Regions from separate parts of the Sphingomonas fucosidasi genome, predicted to be linked through region 1. Evidence: predicted binding sites of a transcription regulator. Region 1 holds the regulator's gene; each other region holds the start of a gene.
What was found. The regulator LexA, encoded in region 1, represses DNA repair genes until DNA is damaged. The targets are predictions, from matches to a motif close to GTTCCNCNCTTGTTCT.
Positions count from the first base shown of each region.

Region 2: a site for LexA is predicted at 2,650-2,665, ahead of U1737_RS18215 (ATP-dependent helicase). Genes of this name have one in related genera too.
Region 3: a site for LexA is predicted at 3,613-3,628, ahead of U1737_RS08145 (ImuA family protein). Genes of this name have one in related genera too.

Region 1 is NZ_JAXOJR010000001.1:283,229-289,716, reverse strand. It holds gene trpC (indole-3-glycerol phosphate synthase TrpC) at 1-78, shown strand, start outside; gene moaC (cyclic pyranopterin monophosphate synthase MoaC) at 75-542, shown strand; gene U1737_RS01410 (energy transducer TonB) at 635-1,372, opposite strand; gene U1737_RS01405 (molybdopterin molybdotransferase MoeA) at 1,872-3,053, shown strand; gene lexA (transcriptional repressor LexA) at 3,122-3,796, shown strand; gene U1737_RS01395 (ComEC/Rec2 family competence protein) at 4,120-6,399, opposite strand.
Region 2 is NZ_JAXOJR010000012.1:37,253-43,740, reverse strand. It holds gene U1737_RS18230 (glycosyltransferase family protein) at 1-50, opposite strand, end outside; gene U1737_RS18225 (inorganic phosphate transporter) at 310-1,980, opposite strand; gene U1737_RS18220 (UrcA family protein) at 2,133-2,459, opposite strand; gene U1737_RS18215 (ATP-dependent helicase) at 2,678-4,969, shown strand; gene U1737_RS18210 (hypothetical protein) at 5,025-5,348, shown strand; gene U1737_RS18205 (DUF6680 family protein) at 5,345-5,911, shown strand; gene U1737_RS18200 (hypothetical protein) at 6,056-6,349, shown strand; gene U1737_RS18195 (glycine zipper 2TM domain-containing protein) at 6,454-6,488, shown strand, end outside.
Region 3 is NZ_JAXOJR010000003.1:357,795-364,282, forward strand. It holds gene U1737_RS08135 (error-prone DNA polymerase) at 1-1,134, opposite strand, end outside; gene U1737_RS08140 (DUF6504 family protein) at 1,131-2,666, opposite strand; gene U1737_RS08145 (ImuA family protein) at 2,830-3,534, opposite strand; gene U1737_RS08150 (hypothetical protein) at 3,787-4,233, shown strand; gene U1737_RS08155 (hypothetical protein) at 4,230-4,406, opposite strand; gene U1737_RS08160 (HU family DNA-binding protein) at 4,448-4,717, shown strand; gene U1737_RS08165 (SOS response-associated peptidase) at 4,770-5,441, shown strand; gene U1737_RS08170 (DUF1488 family protein) at 5,763-6,053, shown strand; gene U1737_RS08175 (hypothetical protein) at 6,136-6,321, opposite strand.

The DNA.
Region 1 (6,488 bases):
ATCCGCTGCTTCCTGATCGGCGAAGCGCTCATGCGGCAGGACGACGTCGAAGCCGCAACGCGGGCGCTAGTGGGTTGACCGGCTTAACCCACATCGACGAAGCCGGCGCGGCAAGGATGGTCGACGTCGGTGGCAAGGCCGTCACCGCCCGCGAAGCCATCGCCTCCGGCCGCATCACCATGTCCGCCGAAGCCGCCGCCGCGATCGGGGCCGGCACCGCGAAAAAAGGTGACGTCCTCGCGGTCGCCCGCGTCGCTGGCATCATGGCCGCCAAACGCACCAGCGACCTGATCCCCCTCTGCCACCCGCTCCCGCTGACCAAGGTCGAGATCGAGCTGGTCGCCGACGAAACCGGCGTAACCGCCACCGCCACCGCCTCGACCGAAGGCAAGACCGGCGTCGAGATGGAAGCCCTCACTGCCGCCACCGTAACGCTCCTCACGATCTACGACATGGCCAAGGCCATCGACAAAACAATGGTCCTCAGCGACATCCGCGTCCGAGCAAAATCCGGCGGCAAATCCGGCAACTGGACCGCGTAACAAGGAACCCTCTCCCAAAGGGGAGAGGGAAAGACGCCAAAGGCGGCGAGGGTGAGGGCAAGCCAAGCAGAACGCGCTCACCTTAAGCCCCCTCAATCCCCATCCATAGACCAGTCGTGACTCTCCACGATCGTAGACTCCACCGGCCGCCCCGCCGCATCGAGCGAAGGGTCATACCGAAACCGCTGCTCGATCAACCGACACGTCAGATCATCCAGTACCCGGCTCCCGCTAGACCGTGTCACCCGGCACCGCGACACCCGCCCATTGGTCTGGACCAGATACCGCACGAACACCCGCCCCCGGATCCCGGTCTCGGCGGCCTCGCGCGGATAGTCCGAGTCCCGCAACCGCCCGCTGCGCCACTCGGGTGGCGTCTCCTCACCCCCACCGCCGTCGCCATCGCCATACCCTCCGCTCCCGGTTCCATTGCCGATCCCGCCACTCCCGGTCCCCGGCCCGCGAACGTTCGAAGCCCCCGAAGTCGCCTGCGCACCCACCCCAGCCTTCTCCGCCACGACGACCGGCGGCGGCACCACAGTCGGCACGATCGGCGGCGGCGCCACGACCTCGGTAGCCTTCGACTTCAGGTTCGGCGGCGACGCGGCCCCCTCGGGCTTGCGACTAGGCGAAGGCCGAGGCCTGACCTTCTCCTCGGGCGGCGGCGGCGGAGGCGGCGCCACGCTGAACACCTTCAACGCGTCCGTGACGGCCGCCGGCAGCGGCACCACCAACCCATAGATCAGCGCATAGCCCAGCAACCCCGACACCAGGACCGCGCCCGTCGCCGCCCCGATCCTGTCTATCGCCCGCGGCTGATTGCGTGTCATCATACTGATCTGGTGTCTCTTTCCCCCCAAACAAAGCCCCGTAAAGGATGAACCCTCGCTGGCTGGAGGTTCGAGGGACGCGTTAGACGATCACCCGCAGCCTAGCCCGCCCGGAAGAAAACAGTCCCCCAAATCCACCCCGGCGAAGGCCGAGGCCCAATTGGGAACGCCAACATTATAGCAACCGCCATCCGCCCAACCCTTTGCTTCCCCGCGAAGGCGGGGACCCACACTGGACTCTCGCCTTCGCGGGAGAACAAGGAGGCGGTAGCAACCGTTCGAAATCGATCAGCCCAAAGCGCCCTCAACGGCCCGCCGCCCCCCTCGCTCAGCCAACAACACCTGTCCTACACCCGGAACCCGTGACAGAGCATGGAACATACCCCCGCACCCCGCGCTTCCCCCTTATTCGCGCCCCAAAGCACAAACCGCCAAACCGCTCCTAGCGGCTATACTTCCTACACTTCACCCTTCAGAACTGCCCGGAAACAGAGCCTTCATGACCCTAGTCCCCGTCGCCGAAGCCCAGACCCGCCTCTTCACCATGGCCCCTCGCGTCGGCCACGAGACCGTCCCCTTACGCGAAGCAGCCGGCCGCTGGGCCGCGGAGGACATCCTCGCCCGCCGCACGCAGCCGGCCGCCGACCTCTCGGCAATGGACGGCTACGCGATCCGCTTCGAAGACCTCCCCGGCCCCTGGAAAGTCATCGGCGAAAGCGCCGCCGGCCGCCCCTTCCCCGGCAAAGTCGCCCCCGGCCAAGCCACACGCATCTTCACCGGCGCCGCGATACCCGAAGGCGCCGACACCGTCATGGTCCAGGAAGAGGCCGAGCGCGACGGCGCCACCCTGACCCTAGCCGGCGAAGGTCCGCCGACATTCGGCCGCAACACCCGCCGCAAAGGCCTCGACTTCTCAACCGGCACCCGCCTGATCGCCGCCGGCGACCGCCTCAGCCCGGCGCGCATCGCCGTCGCCGCGACCGGCGGCCACGGCCGCCTGACCGTCAACCGCCGCGTCCGCGTCGCCGTCGCCGCCACCGGCGACGAACTCGTCCCCCCCGGCTCCACGACCGACGGCGTCGCACTGCCCGAATCGAACGGCATCATGCTGGCGGCAATGCTCGCCGACATGCCCGTCGACATCATCGACCTCGGAATTCTCCCCGACAATCTCGAAATCCTCCGCGACGCGTTCGCCAGCGTCCAAGCCGACCTCCTTGTCACTACAGGCGGCGCGTCGGTGGGCGATCACGACCTGGTCCGCCCCGCAATCGAGGCGGCCGGCGGCACGATAGATTTCTGGCGGATCGCGCTGCGCCCCGGCAAGCCGATGATGGCCGGCCGGATCGGCGAGATGATGGTGCTCGGCCTCCCCGGCAACCCGGTCTCCGCGTTCGTCACCGCCACGCTGTTCGTGAAGCCGGTCGTCGCGCACATGGCCGGCGCGCGCGACCCGCTCCCTCAGTCGACGCACGCACTGCTCGGCGAAGACCTCCCCGCCAATAACGCCCGCACCGACTATCTCCGTGCCGAACTCCGCGACGGCAAAGCCTATGCCTCGACGATCCAGGACAGCTCGATGCTGCTGACGCTGGCCCGCTCGACGTGCCTCATCGTCCGCCCCGGCAACGCGCCGGTGGCATACGAAGGCGAATCGGCGGAAATCCTCGTTATCGCGTGATACGGACGCTTGACGGCGTTAATTATGTTCCATAGAAGTTCCCAGTCTGTTCCGGACGGAGAACCGCTATGCTCACGCGCAAGCAGCACGAACTCGTCTGCTTCATCAACGATCGCCTCAACGAAACCGGCGTCTCGCCGTCGTTCGAGGAGATGAAGGACGCGCTCGACCTCAAGTCGAAGTCGGGCGTCCACCGTCTGATCAGCGCGCTCGAGGAGCGCAACTTCATCCGCCGCCTGCCCAACCGCGCGCGCGCACTCGAAGTGCTGCGCATGCCGGAGCGTGCGGAGAAAAAGGCGCCATCGAAGACCTCGAACGTCAAGGCGGCCCCCACCGCCGCCACGCCGCAACCGGCCAACGACGTCATCGAGATCCCCCTCCACGGCCGCATCGCCGCTGGCGTCCCGATCGAGGCGTTCGAGGGCAGCACGATGTTAGCCGTCCCCGCCGCGTTGCTCGGCACCGGCGAACATTACGCGCTGGAAGTCTCCGGCGACTCGATGGTCGAAGCCGGCATCCTCGACGGCGACTACGCCTTGATCCGCCGCACCGAGACCGCTCGCGACGGCGAGATCGTCGTCGCCCTGATCGAAGACAGCGAAGCCACGCTCAAATACTTCCGCCGCGAAGGCGCCATGGTCCGCCTCGACCCAGCCAACCGCGCCTACGACCCCCAACGCTACGCCCCCGCGCAAGTCCGCGTGCAAGGCAAACTCTCCGGCATCCTCCGCCGCTACGATTGAGCTGCCAGCGCCTACTCTGCGCAGCATAAAGAATATGTTCGCGCGGAGACGCGGAGCCGCGGAGGTTTTTCGGTTGGGTAGAACCTTGCGCTTTAAAATGACCGCGGGAGGGACGGCCGGATAGTCTCTAACCTGGTCCGGTTCGTCGTCTAAGACACTGCTCCGCGCCTCCGCGTCTCCGCGTCTCCGCGTGAAAATTTATCGGCCGGCCAGCGCGCGCGTCCGCTGGTGATTTGGATCACGCGAAGGCGCAAGGGCGCGGAGATGTTGCGTTTTGGGGGACGCCTACTTCCACCTCGAAGCGGTCAAGGCGACGAGGCTGCTCAATCCTTCATGGAGTTCGGGATGGTCTCCCGATCGCCATCACCGGCGCGCCTTTGCGCCGTTGCGTGAACATCGTACTTCCTGCGGCCTTGGACGGCCCGAAATCCAGACGTCTCATCTTGAAACCGAGCGTGCCGCGATCTCAAAATATGCGCAGGACGTTTGAGGACGGGCGGATCGCGCCAGGGATGGCGATCGCCTGCAGTCAGTATCGTGACGACCGTCCCGGTCCCCAAGGTCAGCGCGACCCCGCCTGTCCGACGCAGAACACGGCGATCCAGCTTCAGCCACCGCGGCACGCAACGTTTAGGCAGACCGCGTTCGCTGACCACGACGTCGGCGCTACGACACGCGGAAATAAGTTCGCCGATCGGCACCATATAAGCGCTGCGCGTCGCAAGGATCCGCCACATCCGTCCTCGCGCGGCGATATCGGTGACGCACAGATCGCGGCTGCATCGTGCATCGGGCTGGTCCGCAAGCAGGAGTGGCTCACCATCCACCCCGCCATTCTCGGCGAGCATGTCGCGCGTATAATCGCCGGCCCGGTCGCGCAGCATAGCCAGTCCCGCCGCCGTCCGCACCGCCACGTGGCGGCCGTCACCGGTAACGAGAACATCGGGTGCAGGTGTCGTCAACGCCCAGATCGCACCGGCGGCGAGCGGCAGCAGTCCCAGTCGGCGCAACCGCGTCCGCCACAACGCAATCCAGATACCGCCGATCACCATCAGCGCGAATGCTGGCGTCGGCATTGCGGGCAAGGATCGTACCGAACCCGGCGCGTCGGCGACGATATGGGCCAACCATAGCAGCGCATCGAGCGACCGCTGCACCAGCCACCAGACCGGTGCGCCCAGGCCGCCAGCGTCGAGTAGCAACGCCAACGCCTCCAGCGGCATCACTACGAACGTCGTCAGCGGGATCGCGACGATGTTGGCGAACGCGCCGTACAGGCCCGCCTTGTGGAAATGATAGACCGCGATCGGCATCAGCGCGAATTCGACCAGCAGCCCCGTCAGCAGCAGCGACGCGACGCCGCGCGCGAGTCTACGCCCGCGCCCCTCGTCATGCGGGCCGAAGAACGCGCGGATCACCGGATGTTCGTGCAACGCCATGATCGCGGTGATCGCCGCAAACGAGAGCTGAAAGCTCGGCCCGGCCGCCGATTCGGGCAGGACCAGCATCACGCACGCGGCGCCGGCTGCGACGAGCCGCAAAGTCATCGCCTCGCGTCCCATCGCCAGCGCCGCCAGCACCAGCAACGCCGCGACGCACGACCGGATCGTCGGCACCTGGCTCCCGGTCAGCAACGTGTAACCAATCGCCGCCGCCGCCCCGGCCAGCGCGGCAATCAACGGCAGGCGGGCGTGCAAAGCCAGCCACGGACTGAGCGCCAGCAGACGCAACACGATCAGCATCGTCGCCGCAACCGCCGCGGTGATGTGCAACCCGCTCACCGACAGCAGATGCGCGAGCCCCGCCCGGCGCATCGCCTCCGAATCCTCCTCGCTGATCGCGCCGACGTCGCCGGTTGCGAGCGCCGCCGCGATACCGCCCGCGCTGCCGTCGAGTCGCGATACGATGTGATGCGACAGCGCGACGCGGATGCCGGCACCCAATTCGCTCGACCTCGTCACGACCACCGGTGCGAAACCGCGCCCCGTCGCACCGATCCCGCCAAACCACGCGACGCGCGCAAAGTCGTACGCGCCCGGCACCGCGGGTAGCGGCGGTGGCATCAGCCGTGCCCGCAACTGGATGACCGCCCCCGTCCCCAGCAGCTTCGGCGCATCCGCTTCCGCCAGATTGACGCGGACGCGGTACGGCAAGGCGACCGGCTGCCCGTCGGTCTCGACCCCCTTCCCAATCGGCAATACCGTCAACCGAACCAACTTCCGCGCCACCAGCGGCTCGATCGCCTCGACCTTCGCCGAGAAACGCGCGATCGTCGGACCGCCCAGAACCGGCCGCGCCACCCATTCCGATCGCGCCCAGATCAGCCCGAGCCCCAGCGCAGTCGTCAGAAACCCGATAGACAGCGCGCGCGCCGCACGCCCGCCCTGCCCCACGGCCAGACCTGCCAACCCGCCTGCGACCAACAGCAGCACCGCGACGCACCACGCTGCCGGGTCCGGCAACGCAAACCACAATGCGATGCCGCCCCCGAGCATCACTGGCAGCCACAACACCAGCTGGTCGCGCTCCGTCTCCAGCCAGCGCTCCACGGCCAGCCCGACGACAGCAAGCCCAACGACAGCCCCCCATCGCGGCACGCCCATTTGTCGCCGCCAAGGACGCATGCTAGGGGCGGCGACGGCTGTCATGGCCATCGTTTCTCCATTGTTTCATCAGTCTGGGAGCACCCGCG
Region 2 (6,488 bases), on a different contig from region 1:
GCGACGATGTCGCGGGCCACTTCGCCAACCTCGCCCACGTGGCGCACCATCAGGCGGCAGTGGCTACATTCGGACCAGTCCTCATGCGGGAGCCAGTCCCAGTTGCTACAGATCGAGCATCGCAATCGCATGGGCCCGGCAACCCGTAGGGCGGGCTAGGGGTTCCGCCGAACTCGATCCTCCCCCATCGGGGGAGGTGGCAGTCCCGGAGGGACTGACGGAGGGGTATCCGCCCCAAGTTGAGGGGCGGCACCCCTCCGTCTGGCAAGAGCCAGCCACCTCCCCTCACAGGGGAGGATTTTAGAACGCTCAATACCCCAGCGTATGCGCCAGCGTCAGCAGCAGCCAGTACAGTCCGCCCGACAACAGCATCGCCACCGGCAGCGTCATCACCCACGCCAGCGCCATGTTCATCACCGTGCGCCGCTGCAGTCCGGCGCCATTGGCAACGCTCGCACCCGCGACGCCGGACGACAGGATATGCGTGGTCGACACCGGCATCCCGAAGTTCACCGCCAGCAGGATCGTCGACGCCGCGACCAGCTCGGCCGATGCGCCCATGCCATAGGTCAGATGCGTCTTGCCGATCCGCTCGCCCACCGTGACGACGATCCGCTTCCACCCGACCATCGTGCCCAGCCCGAGCGCCAGCGCGACGGTCACCTTCACCCAGGTCGGGATATAGCGCGTGCCCTGCTCGAGCCCGCTATCATAGCTCTTGAGCGTGGTGATCTCCTGCGCGGTAAACCGACCCTGCGCGGCCTTGTCGGCGGCGATCAGCTTGGTGGTATCGAGCACCAGATACATGTCGTTGCGCAAGTTCGGCGTCGCCGCGGCGGGCACTTTCCCGAGCGACCCATAGCCCGCGATCCGGCTCGACACGTCGTCCGACAACGTCGCGAGCGCGCCATAGACGACCGGGTCCGCGACATGCTTGCTCTTCAGCGCCTGCGTGACCTGCGCGCGCGCCGCGCCGACGTCGGTCGGTGCGCCATCGGCATGCGCGCGGTACGCCGCCGACGCCGCCTGCGCGGTCTGGACGAACGCCGGCGTCGCGCTCTCGGGCATCGTCCGGTTGAGCGCATAGGCAGTCGGCGCGCAGCCGATCAGGATGAGCATGATCAGCCCCATCCCCTTCTGCCCGTCGTTGCTGCCATGCGCGAAGCTGACCGCGGTGCACGTGCCGATCAGCAGCGCACGGATGCCGCGTGGCGGCGGCGTCTGGCCCTCGGGGGCCTCGTACAGCGCCTTGTCGCGCAGGAAGCGCTTCATCACGAGCAGCAGCAACAGCGCGCCGACGAACCCGACGATCGGGCTGAACGCGAGCGCGGAAAGAACCTTCCAGACCTGCGCCATATCGACGCCGGACGTACCGTCCGCCCCGCCGCCGCTGATGAGCTGATTGGCGAGCCCGACGCCAAGGATCGAGCCGATCAGCGCATGGCTCGACGAATTGGGCAGCCCGACCGCCCAGGTCGCGAGGTTCCACACGATCGCCGCGAGCAGCAGCGCGAAGATCATCGCGAACCCGCCGACGCTACCGACGTTGAGGATCAGGTCGACCGGCAGTAGCGTGACGATCGAATACGCCACTGCGCCCGACGACAACATCACGCCAAGGAAGTTGAAGAACCCCGACCACACGACCGCAAGCGGCGCGGGCATCGAATGCGTGTAGATGACGGTGGCGACCGCATTGGCGGTATCGTGGAAGCCGTTCACGAACTCGAACCCGAGCGCGATCAGCAGCGCGAGCGCGAGGAACGCGAAGGCGCCGCCCGCCAGGCTCTCGCCGACCTGCGCGGTGTCGAAGGCGATGCTGAACCCGGCATAGGCGAGCCCACCGATCAGCACGGCGAGGAACAGCCAGCGCCCCGCCGGGTGCAGCGCATGGTCGAGCCTGGGACCAGTGTGCGGTGCCGACGCCGCAGCGCTCGAATCAGCCGTTAGCGCGTCGGGTGCAAATGTGGAGGTTGCCATGGGAATGTGCAGTCGGCCCTTACGATGACAATCTTATGACAGATGCAGATCAAGCGATGGCTCGGCCTGATTTGGGAGCCGCCTTAACCATCCTCCCCCTTGCGGGGGAGGATCAATAAAAACCGACGTCCTTCCCCGATCAGCGCGCTAGTTCAGCGCACCGCGTCGATGCTGGCGAGCTGCGTCCCGCTATTCAGCAACGCGGCCAGCTTCACGCTCGCATCCGTGGTCATCTCCTTGCGACACTGGTGCGAATCGGCGAGCGCGTCGAGGCCACCGGTACGCGGCTGGCAGGCGCTGGCGATCGCCGAGCGCAACCGGCGCTGGAACGCGGTTCGTCCGGCGTCGCTGGTGAGGTCGAGTCCGGCTAGCGATACGCGCACCGACACCGGTTCGCGCACGGAACTGGCCGATGCGCCCGCCGAGAACAGGCACGCGCCGACGATCGCCGCCGAAGCGACGCTGATGAAAAGCTTCATGATGATGTTCCTCGATTGGTCCTGCGGTCCGCAGGCCCCGGCCTGCGGGCGACGGCGCCAGTGCGTCGGGACGCCTTTCTGGTTGCGGCATCTCCGACGACGAACCTCGTCGCTGCGCATCCCCTAGACGTGCTTCGTGACGTCCGCGCGACGGTTCAGCGACGTTTCAAAGGTTGCCCGATCGCCCCCCGTTCCCTACCTGTTCACCGGTGAACCAGATCGCCCAAACGTCCGCGCCGCAAGCAGAGCCTCCCTATCTCCGCGGTCTCAATCCGCCGCAGCGCGAGGCGGTGCTGACCACCGATGGCCCCGTCCTGATCATCGCCGGCGCGGGTACCGGCAAGACTGCGGCGCTCACCGCCCGGCTCGCGCACCTGATCTTCACCAGGAAGGCGTGGCCGTCGGAAATCCTGAGCGTCACCTTCACCAACAAGGCCGCGCGCGAGATGCGCGAGCGGGTCGGCCGGCTCGTCGGCGATGCGGTCGAGGGGATGCCGTGGCTCGGCACGTTCCACGCGATCGCCGCGAAGATGCTGCGTCGCCACGCCGAGCTCGTCGGGCTGCAATCGAACTTCACGATCCTCGATACCGACGACCAGCTGCGGCTGCTGAAGCAACTCATTCTCGCCGCGGACATCGACGAGAAGCGCTTTCCGACGCGCAGCCTCGCCGGGCTGATCGACCAGTGGAAGAACAAGGGGCTCGTCCCCGCCGATATCGATGCGGGCGAATCCGAACGCTACGCCAACGGCCGCGGCGGCGAGTTGTACCAGCAATACCAGACCCGGCTGATCGCGCTGAACGCGTGCGATTTCGGCGATCTGCTGCTCCACATGCTCGTCATTCTGAAGACGCACCGCGATGTGCTGGCGCAGTATCAGCAGCGCTTCAAATACATCATGGTCGACGAGTATCAGGACACCAACTCGTCGCAATATCTCTGGCTGCGGCTGCTAGCGCAGGAGCGCAAGAACATCGCCTGCGTCGGCGACGACGACCAGTCGATCTATTCGTGGCGCGGCGCGCAGGTCGAGAACATCCTGAAGTTCGAGCGCGATTTTCCGGGCGCGAAGGTCATCCGCCTCGAACAGAATTACCGCAGCACGCCGCACATCCTCGGCGCCGCATCGGGCGTGATCGCGAACAATGGCGGGCGGCTGGGCAAGCAGCTGTGGACTGAGCGCGACGTCGGCGAAAAGGTCAAGGTCATCGGCGTCTGGGACGGCCCGGAGGAAGCGCGCCGCGTCGGCGAGGAGATCGACATCGTCCGCCGCTCGGGCAAGTCGCTCGACGAGGTCGCGATCCTGGTCCGCGCGCAGCACCAGACGCGCGAGTTCGAGGACCGCTTCATCGCGATCGGCATGCCGTACAAGATCGTCGGCGGCTTCCGTTTCTACGAGCGCGCCGAGATCCGCGACGCGCTCGCCTATCTCCGCGTGGTCAACCAGCCGGCGGACGACCTCGCCTTCGAACGCATCGTCAACGTCCCCAAACGCGGACTCGGCGACAAGGCGGTCGCGCGCATCCACCAGCTCGCGCGCGCCACCGGCACCCCGCTGACCACCGCCGCCGCGCGCATCCTCGACACCGACGAACTGACCGGGGCGGCGAAGAAGTCGCTCGGCCGGCTGGTCGGCGATATCGCCCGCTGGCGCGACATGGCGACCAGCCTGCCGCACGCCGAGCTCGCGCGGCAATTGCTCGACGAGAGCGGCTACACCGCGATGTACCAGGCCGAAAAGTCGGTCGAAGCCACCGGCCGCCTCGAGAACCTCAGCGAACTCGTCCGCGCGATGGAGGAGTATGATTCGCTCGGCGCGTTCCTCGAACATGTGTCGCTGGTGATGGACAACGAGGGTGGCGCGCAGGACCCGCAGGTCACGATCATGACCATCCACGCCGCCAAGGGCCTCGAATACGACACGGTTTTCCTAGTCGGCTGGGAGGAAGGCCTGTTCCCGTCGCAGCGCTCGCTCGACGAGGGCGGCGTGAAGAGCCTCGAGGAGGAACGCCGCCTCGCCTATGTCGCGATCACCCGCGCCCGACGTCTGGCCGTGATCATCCACGCCGCCAACCGCCGCATCTACGGCCAGTGGAACTCGTCGATCCCCTCGCGCTTCGTCGCCGAACTCCCCGCCGAGCATATCGATACGGAAACGACGATGTCCGGCGGCGCAAGCCTTTGGCAGGCCAACTGGTCCGACCGCGCCGATCCCTTCGCGGACGTCGCCCGCGCCACCGGCCGCGGCCCCGGCTGGCAGCGCGCGTCAGGCAGCACCGCCGGCACCGGAAGCAGTTTCTCCACCAAGCCTGCCCGCATCGTCGAAAGCCGCTCCAGCGCGATCAGCCTCGGCAACAAGGGCCGCGACGACCTGTCGCTCGGCATGCGCGTGTTCCACCAGAAGTTCGGCTATGGCGCGATCGCCGAAATCGAAGGCAACAAGCTGGAGATAGACTTCGAGCAGTCGGGGCGCAAACGGGTGATGGATAGCTTCGTGACTCTAGGATAGGCTCTTGTTGGGGGGCGCTATTATGAACTCGTGGGATGGCATTTATGCCGTGTATATGAGCGGCACTGAAGGACAGGGTTTTGCCATGTTCAGCTTTCGCGAGGGCAAGATTCACGGCGCGGATCCTTTGGGAGTTCGTTTTAGCGGACTGTATAAAGTCGACGATGACGGGTCGTTGGACGGCACTGTGCGTGTTACCGTTCCCTCGTCAGATACTGTTGTCCAAGGCGTTACCGCCGGCGTCCATGGCCTGACATACGAAGTAAAATTATTTGTATCGCGCGCTTCGCTGGATAACGACTACATTCGACTTGAGACGCCTTTAGGTCCGGTAAATTACAAGCTAGAAAAATTGGACGATTACGGGGTGGATATATGACGTCGTGGTCTGATCCCGCTGAATCTGCTGCATTTCTTAGCGCCGTTGCAGCCATTGCCGCCGCCGTTGCAGCCTGGCGCGGCCCTTTGACCGCTGCAAAAATGTCCGATGCGTTGCGCGTAAACTCTGATAAGTCTGCAAATTCAAGGCAAATTAGACTGAACGTATTTGCTACGATAATGCAGGGACGAGCCGAGATATATTCCGAAGACACAGTTAGAGCTCTAAATTTTATTGATGTAGCCTTTTCAGACGATACGAAAGTGCGCGAGTGCTGGTCCGAACTCTTTCAAGCATTATCGCCAGTGGCTCCTGACCACGTGATTGATGAAAGGCTTAGGCGCCTTCTGAAAGCCATGTCGCTAAATCTTGGGTTATCAGACTCTTTACGGCAGGACGACTTCGGTCGCGTATACTTCCCAACAGCTCTGCTAGAAGAGCGAAACGTTCGCCAACTTGAACGGAAAGCAGCATTAGCCAGACTTACTGGCAACATATCACCTGCGGCGAACAGCGCTGAAGTCTCGACGGAACTGCAAAAGTGGCCTCCAAAACCTCTGTAGCGTTTTCATATTCTCTTTTCGGTATAGCCCCGGGCGACGTCGCCCCCAAACCTGTACCGCAGCCGACAACCCCGTTCAGGAACGATGTCTCTCGACAGCCGTATCACCGGCGCATCCCGATCGTCGGGTTCGAGAGGACATCTCATGAAGTTTACGCATCTCATCGCGGCCGGGTTGGCCTTTGCAACGCTCGGCCTCGGTGCCGCCGCTCCTGCCGAGGCGCAGCGCGATCGCGGGTATAGCCAGCAGTATCGCGACAACGATCATCGTGGGGATCACCGTGGCGATCGGCGCGATTTCCGCGGCAACGATCATCGTGGCGATCGCCATGACGACCGGCGCTATCGCGGCCGCGGCAACGATCGTCGCAGCTGGAACAACAGTCGCCGTTGCCGCACCGAATGGCGCAACCATCGTCGCGTGCAGATCTGCCGCTGATGTAAGCCGAGCCGGCGCGTACTATGGTGCGTCGGCACCAGGCGGGCGGTGGCATGACGCCACCATCCGTCCCTGCATGTGACCCTTTGACGAGGATTTGGATCATGAAGCGTTTCTTCGGTACGGCTGCGGTGATTGC
Region 3 (6,488 bases), on a different contig from region 1:
GAAATCGACGTCGATATCGGGCGGCTCGCGACGCTCGCCACTGACGAAGCGTTCGAACAGCAGCTCGTGCTTGATCGGGTCGATCGAGGTGACGCCGAGTACGAAGCAGACGCAGGAATTGGCGGCCGAGCCGCGGCCCTGGCACAGGATGCCGCGCCGACGGGCTTCGCGCACGATCGCGTAGACGGTCAAAAAGTAAGGTGCATAACCGAGTTCGCCGATCAACCGCATCTCGTGCGTGATCTGGTCGGTATAGGCTTGCGGAACGTCGCCATCGAACATCCGCCCGACCGCATCGGTTGCCAGCTTCTGAAGCGCTTCTTGCGCCGTCAGTCCGTCGATCAGCTTCTCATGCGGGTATTGATACTGAAGCTCGCCAAGGTCGAAGGTGCAGATCCGCGAAATGTCGACGCTGGCCTGCAGCGCGTCGGGGTAGGCGCGAAAGCGCCGAACCATCTCGTCGGGTGATTTCAGCGCGCGATCGGCGTTGACCTCGCGGCGATAACCAAGCTCGTCGACGGTACATTTCTCGCGCACTGCGGTCACCACGTCCTGCAGCAGCCGTGCGTCAGGTGCGTGGTAGAGCACGTCGCCGGTCACGACGGCGCGCACGCCCGCACCGCCCGCCTGTCGAGCAAGCGCATCGATGCGGAGCGCGTCTCCCGGTCGGCGCCGCTGGAACAAGGCCATGTAGCTGCGACGACCGTAGATCGCCTTCAGGTCGGCCAAGGCGGCAAGGTTCTCCTCGTCGGCCTCATGCGGCAGCAGGATGGCGACGACGCCTTCAGACCATGGCTCGAGGTCATGCCAGTGCAGCAGGCAACCGCCCTTCCCTGCCCGCTTCTTGCCGACGGTCAGTAGCCGCGTAATCCGCGACCAGGCCGATCGATCGATCGGGTACAGCAGCAGGCGCCGGCCGCAGGACAGATCGACGCGCGTGCCGGCGATCGAGCGGACACCGGTCGCCTTCTGCGCTTCCCATGCCCGCACGACGCCGGCGACGGTGCCGATGTCGCTGACGCCGATCGATGGATAGCCAAGCACGGCCGCAGCCGCGAACAGCTCGTCGGGACTGGATGCACCCCGCAGCAGCGAGAAGTGCGTCAGCACCTGAAGCTCGACATAATGGGTCATCCAAAGACCCCGTGCATCAACCAGGACAGATCACCGGTGTCGTCCTCGAAGCCGTCACCGCGTCGGAATACCCAGTAGCGGCCGCCAGTCTCGTCCTCGACGCGGTAATAGTCGCGGACCGCCCACACTTCCGCATCGCGGCGCCACCATTCGCCGTGGACGCGCTCTGGTCCGTCGCCGGCGACGACCTTGTACGTCTTGCCGCGCCACTCGAACCGGCGCGGTGGCTGGTCGGGCATCAGCGCCATGACCCGGTGCAGAGGCTCTGGATGCGCGAAGAGACGGATCGGGCGTTGCCAGATCGGCCAGTCTCCCGGCACCACGTTCGGATCGGAACGGACAACTGCCCGCTCCGGCACATGGCTTTCGACAGGCGCGATACGGAAGACGGCGTTCCCGCCGATCCGTCCGGCGATGAGGTCAACCAGGCGCGACGGATCACGCACCAGCGTCTCACCGGCAAGAACGGCGCCAAGGTCGACCGCATCAAGCGGCTCAGTGTGCGGGGCGACCAAGCAGAATTGCTCGAGCCCCATGCCAGGGTCGATGCGCTCGATGCGCAGCTTCAGCAGCCGCAGGAGATGCGTCACTTCGCGTGTCGGCCGGGATGTGCCGACCGCCACAACCTGCTCACTGCCGTCGACACTCAGGCCGGTCAGGCGCAACGACCTTGCGCCAAGCCCCTTGGTCTGCAGCAGCTCCGCGAGGTCGCGCAGGAGGTCGCCCATGACCTGCTCGATCGCCTCGGCCGTGCTGATCGGCTCCAGCAAGCGACGCTCGACGGCCGGCACCTCCGCATCCTCGCGCGGGGTGATCGGCTCTGCCATCCCGCCCAAGGCCTGATCGAGCCGCGTTATCGCCGGTAGCCCAAGTCGCCGCGCCAGCGGCCCGCGTGCGACCGGCAGGAGATCCGCAATCCGCTCGAAGCCGAATCTCCGCGCCGCGGTCAGCGCCGTGGGCGTCAGGCGCAGCGCGGCGATCGGTAACGGGCTGAGCGCCTCGACCGTGCCACGCGGTTCGACGCGCGTCAGATCGTCCCGACCGAAGCGCGCCAATGCATGCGCGGCCCCCGGCGTGTCGGCGACCGCGACGCGCGCGGTGAAGCCTGCGCGACGGCAGAAGGCGATCAAACGACGACAGAACCGCTCTTCCCCGCCATGCAGGTGATCGCAGCCGGCGAGATCGATCCAAAGGCCGTCGGCCGGCGTCACTGCCGCAATCGGTGACCAGCGCCGGACCGCCAACAGCGCAAGGCGATCGAGTAGTGCTGCATCGGCTTCAGGTTCGACCGGACGGAAGTCGAGATCCGACACCAGCGCGCGTGCATGGGTGGCAGCCATGCCGGGGTGGATGCCGAGCGCTTGTGCACCAGTGCAGGCGTGCACAACCTCTTCGCGCCGTCCGACCTTGCCGATCAGCGCAAGCGGTGCGTGCTCAAATGGCGGCGCTACAGGCGCGATGACATGCCGGGCGGGTGCCGGAGCCTTGTACGGGTGGCTTGCCGCCTCTGATCGCCGGCCAAGCTCGCGCATGGGCGGTTTTGCATGAACTGGCAGCGCAGCGATCTGTGCCTCAACATCTCCGCGGGATTGTGTACCCTCGCGTGCCCAGCGAGCGCCAGGACGCCAACCGCCACCCCGCGGTACCGAACAGGCACCCGGATCGTCGTCGGGAGGTAGTTGAAGGGCTGGCCGTTCAGGCAGCCGCGTAGCGGGCCGTTCCAACCGTCTCAGCCGCTCGATGGCCAAGTTCGGCAGGAACAGCGAGACGACCCGTCTCATCGCTGCCCTCCACTATCAGGGAAAAGCCCTCACCGCCGCGTTGCCGCGCCAGTTCGACCGACCATCTCGCTCGTCCTACACCCGCGATTTCCAACCGCGCCGAAGGCGCGGAACCGATCCGCCAGCGCGTCCACGCGGCGGAAGGTTCGGAAAAAGGATCCTGGTCACGCCCGCGTCGACGACGAAGAAGCAGCACAGGCATGTCGGCTTCGGCCGCCACCAGCTGAAGGCGGCGAGTTGCAACCATCGATACCCTGCTCGCTTCCGCGACGATCGCCGACGGGGTGCCATCGCGAACCGCATCTTCGATGACGGCGAGCAACGCCGCGTCATCGTATGGTTGAGCGTAGATGACATCTGACGACGATAGGCCTGCCTGGGCCAAAGCCGGCGCATAGAGGTCGGTGCGGCACGTAGCCCACAAGACAGGACCGCCGGCATTGGCAGCTTCGCGCGCTGCAATGCCGGCAAGGAACAGCGTCGTTGCCGCATCGTCGACAAGCGAAGCGCTGCGCGCCGTTGCCTCGTGAAGCGCGCCCGCTCGCAACCCCCCGGCCCCAAGCCGGCCATCTATCGCGGCCACGCCGAACGGCATGATGCGGTAGTCGGCCACTGGCATCGCGATCGTACGCAGGTGCGCGATGCTGTGGGGTAAGGACTCGGAAGCGACGGATGACATACTGGCTAGACTCTACCTGTTCCCTTTATGTTCCGTCACCAACTGGTGTTGGTCAACGGGTTTATGTCGATGGTTCGGACTCTTTGCGCTTGACCGCGGCCGAGCGCGGTACGGAACGGGTGCGAAACGTATCGTAAACAGAGCAGAACGAATTCGCTTTCGTTTCGGCCGCGCCTGACTCATAGAATCGTCATGCCGATCCGACCCGAAAACCGCTGGCTCTATCCGATCGACTGGCGGCAGCTGTCGCAGACGGTCCGGTTCGATCGCGCCGGTGCCAAGTGCGAGGGATGCGGCCGGCCACATCTACGCCGCGTGGTTCATCTTGGCGACGGACGCTGGTGGGATGCCGATATTCGGTGCTGGCGGTCGGACCGCGGCAAGCGTATTTCGATGAAAGCCGGTTTCGCGCTGGCGTCGGTTCGGGTGACCTATGTCGTCCTGGCCTGCGCGCACCTTGATCACGATCCCGGCAACAGCGCGTCTTCGAACCTCAAGGCGCTCTGTCAGCGCTGCCACATGATCCACGATGCAGCCGAGCATCGCTGGCAGCGCTGGTGGAATGTCTTTCGGCTCCGCGCAATCCGTGATCTTTACGAGGATCCTCGCGTCACGCGAGAACGCATCGCCAGCCGCTAGAGATCGATGTTGCGGGCGCGCATCGCTTCGACTGCGAGATCGGCGATCGGCCCCTCCCCTCCTGTCACCTCGTAGGCTTCGGCGACATCGTGATCCGGGAGCTTATCCAGCATGAAGCGAACCGTCGCAACGCTGGCGTCGTCCAATGCGGTCTTTGTCTTGTCGTTCGCCATGGCTAAGGTCCCGCCGGTGTTTCCAACGGAGTACGAATAACATGAACGTAAGTGACCTGGCCAAGGGCGTCGCGGAAGCGACCGGTTCGAACGATGCCGATGCGAAGAAGGCGATCACGGCCGTGTTCGACCAGATCGCGGCAGCAGCCGTGAAGGGCGAGGAGGTTTCGATTCCAGGGTTCGGCAAGTTTACCGTCAAGGACCGCCCGGAGCGCGAAGGCCGTAACCCCGGCACCGGTGAGGCGATCACGATCGCGGCTTCCAAGAAGGTTGCGTTCACAGCCGCCAAGGGGCTGAAGGACAAGATGTAAGACGTGTGCGCCGGCGAGCGGTCTCGTCGGCGCCAACCCGAGGAACAGGCTCGTGTGCAACCGGTATCGTATGACCGCAAAAGAGGTCGACCTTGCGGTCACCTTCGGTATCCAACCTCCTTGTGAAAAGGATGAGGAATACCCCGCCGGTGACATCTTCCCGACCGGCAAGAAGACCCCGTTCTACGGCAAGGTGATCGTGCAGGACGGCGCCGAGCGGAAGCTCGAGCGGATGGAATGGGGCGTGCCGACGCAAGTACCCAGCGCGCGCGACCCCTCGGTCAAACTTACCAAGTACGTGACGAACGTGCGCAACCTTAACTCCGGCTTCTGGCGATCGATGCTGACGACGCCAGCGCGACGCTGTCTCGTCCCGGTCACCGCTTTTTCTGAATATGGATTAGCGCCGGGCGAAGACAGCAAGAAGCCCTTGCACTGGTTTGACGTGCCCAGCCGCCCAATCTTCGCCTTTGCAGGGATCTGGCGTCCGACCGAGCGCGACAATGCCTATGGTTTCCTGACGACCGAGCCGAACGCGATCGTGGCGCCGATCCACCCCAAGGCTATGCCGCTCATACTACATGACGAGGATTACGATCGTTGGCTGACAGCGCCCTGGGACGAACTGAAGGACTTGGTCGCGCCCTACCCATCGCAGTTGATGCGCGTTGAGGGCATGGCATCGGCGGACGCGGAGGATGCCCGATCGCCTGTGCTACTCTAGCCGTTGAACCCCGAAAAGGTAACTGACAAAGACAGAAGCGACATGGGGCGAAAGCGCCAAGACCCCGGACATCAACTGGCGCATGAGCGCGTCGTTGGAAAACGTGCCCTGCGGTGACACCGACATCGCCGAAGTGACGAACCTGGAGCGAGCCGTGCGGGATTGGGTCAGGCTGGACCCTGAACATAGGAAAGCGGCGACCTTGACCACGGATCATGCCGTTCAGCTCGAAGGGGTTTCCAGTACGACGTTCACTGGCGAAGCTATCGCGGCCCTAGCCGAGCATTTGCCGTCCACTCCAACCGTGGAGGAGTAATTACTATGGCGAAAGCCAGCGTCCGGTTCGAGCGCGGCGACGGATATTGGGTGGCCGAGCGCGATAGCATCGGCTTCACCGGCACGACCGACTTTGGTCCCGTCGAGTTTCTGATCACCAGCGAAGCGTTGGCCGAAATGCTGAACCCGGCGCTAGAGGGAATTGACCCAGAAACTGCGGTCGAGGTCTTCATCGAGTTCGAAAGCGACATTCACCGCATCGCCCAGCGTGAATTTGTGAAACGCCTTGGTGGTGAGCCACCAATCCTGCTGACGACTTCAGATGTGGCGCTTTAGCGTCGAAGCACGTTTGCGATTCAACTGGTTCAATGGTCCGGAGCGGGTTACGCTCCGGACCCACGTCGTCTCCATGCCTATTTCAGTATAAGCCGCCCTCTTCTCGCTCCTCCGCGCCTTCCTTTTGCGCTTCCTCAAGATCGTTTGGCTCTTGTTCGCCGGCGATTGGTTTATCCTCAAGGGTATCTTCTGGCCCGTTGTTGTCGTCCGGTAGTTCGTTGACGTCGGCTTCAAAACCGGGCTCTTCGGCTTGCGGGGCAGTCACCATCGTTGCTCTCCTTCATACAACCAAACGATCCAAGAAACCGCTCGGTTGCGAACCGGCGGACGATACCTGACACGCCCAGGAGGGCTCGCATTACCGCTCCTGGCAAATTCGATGATGGTATACTTTCAGACGACCGATAGCCGAATGCCTCACAAGCAAACGTTCGC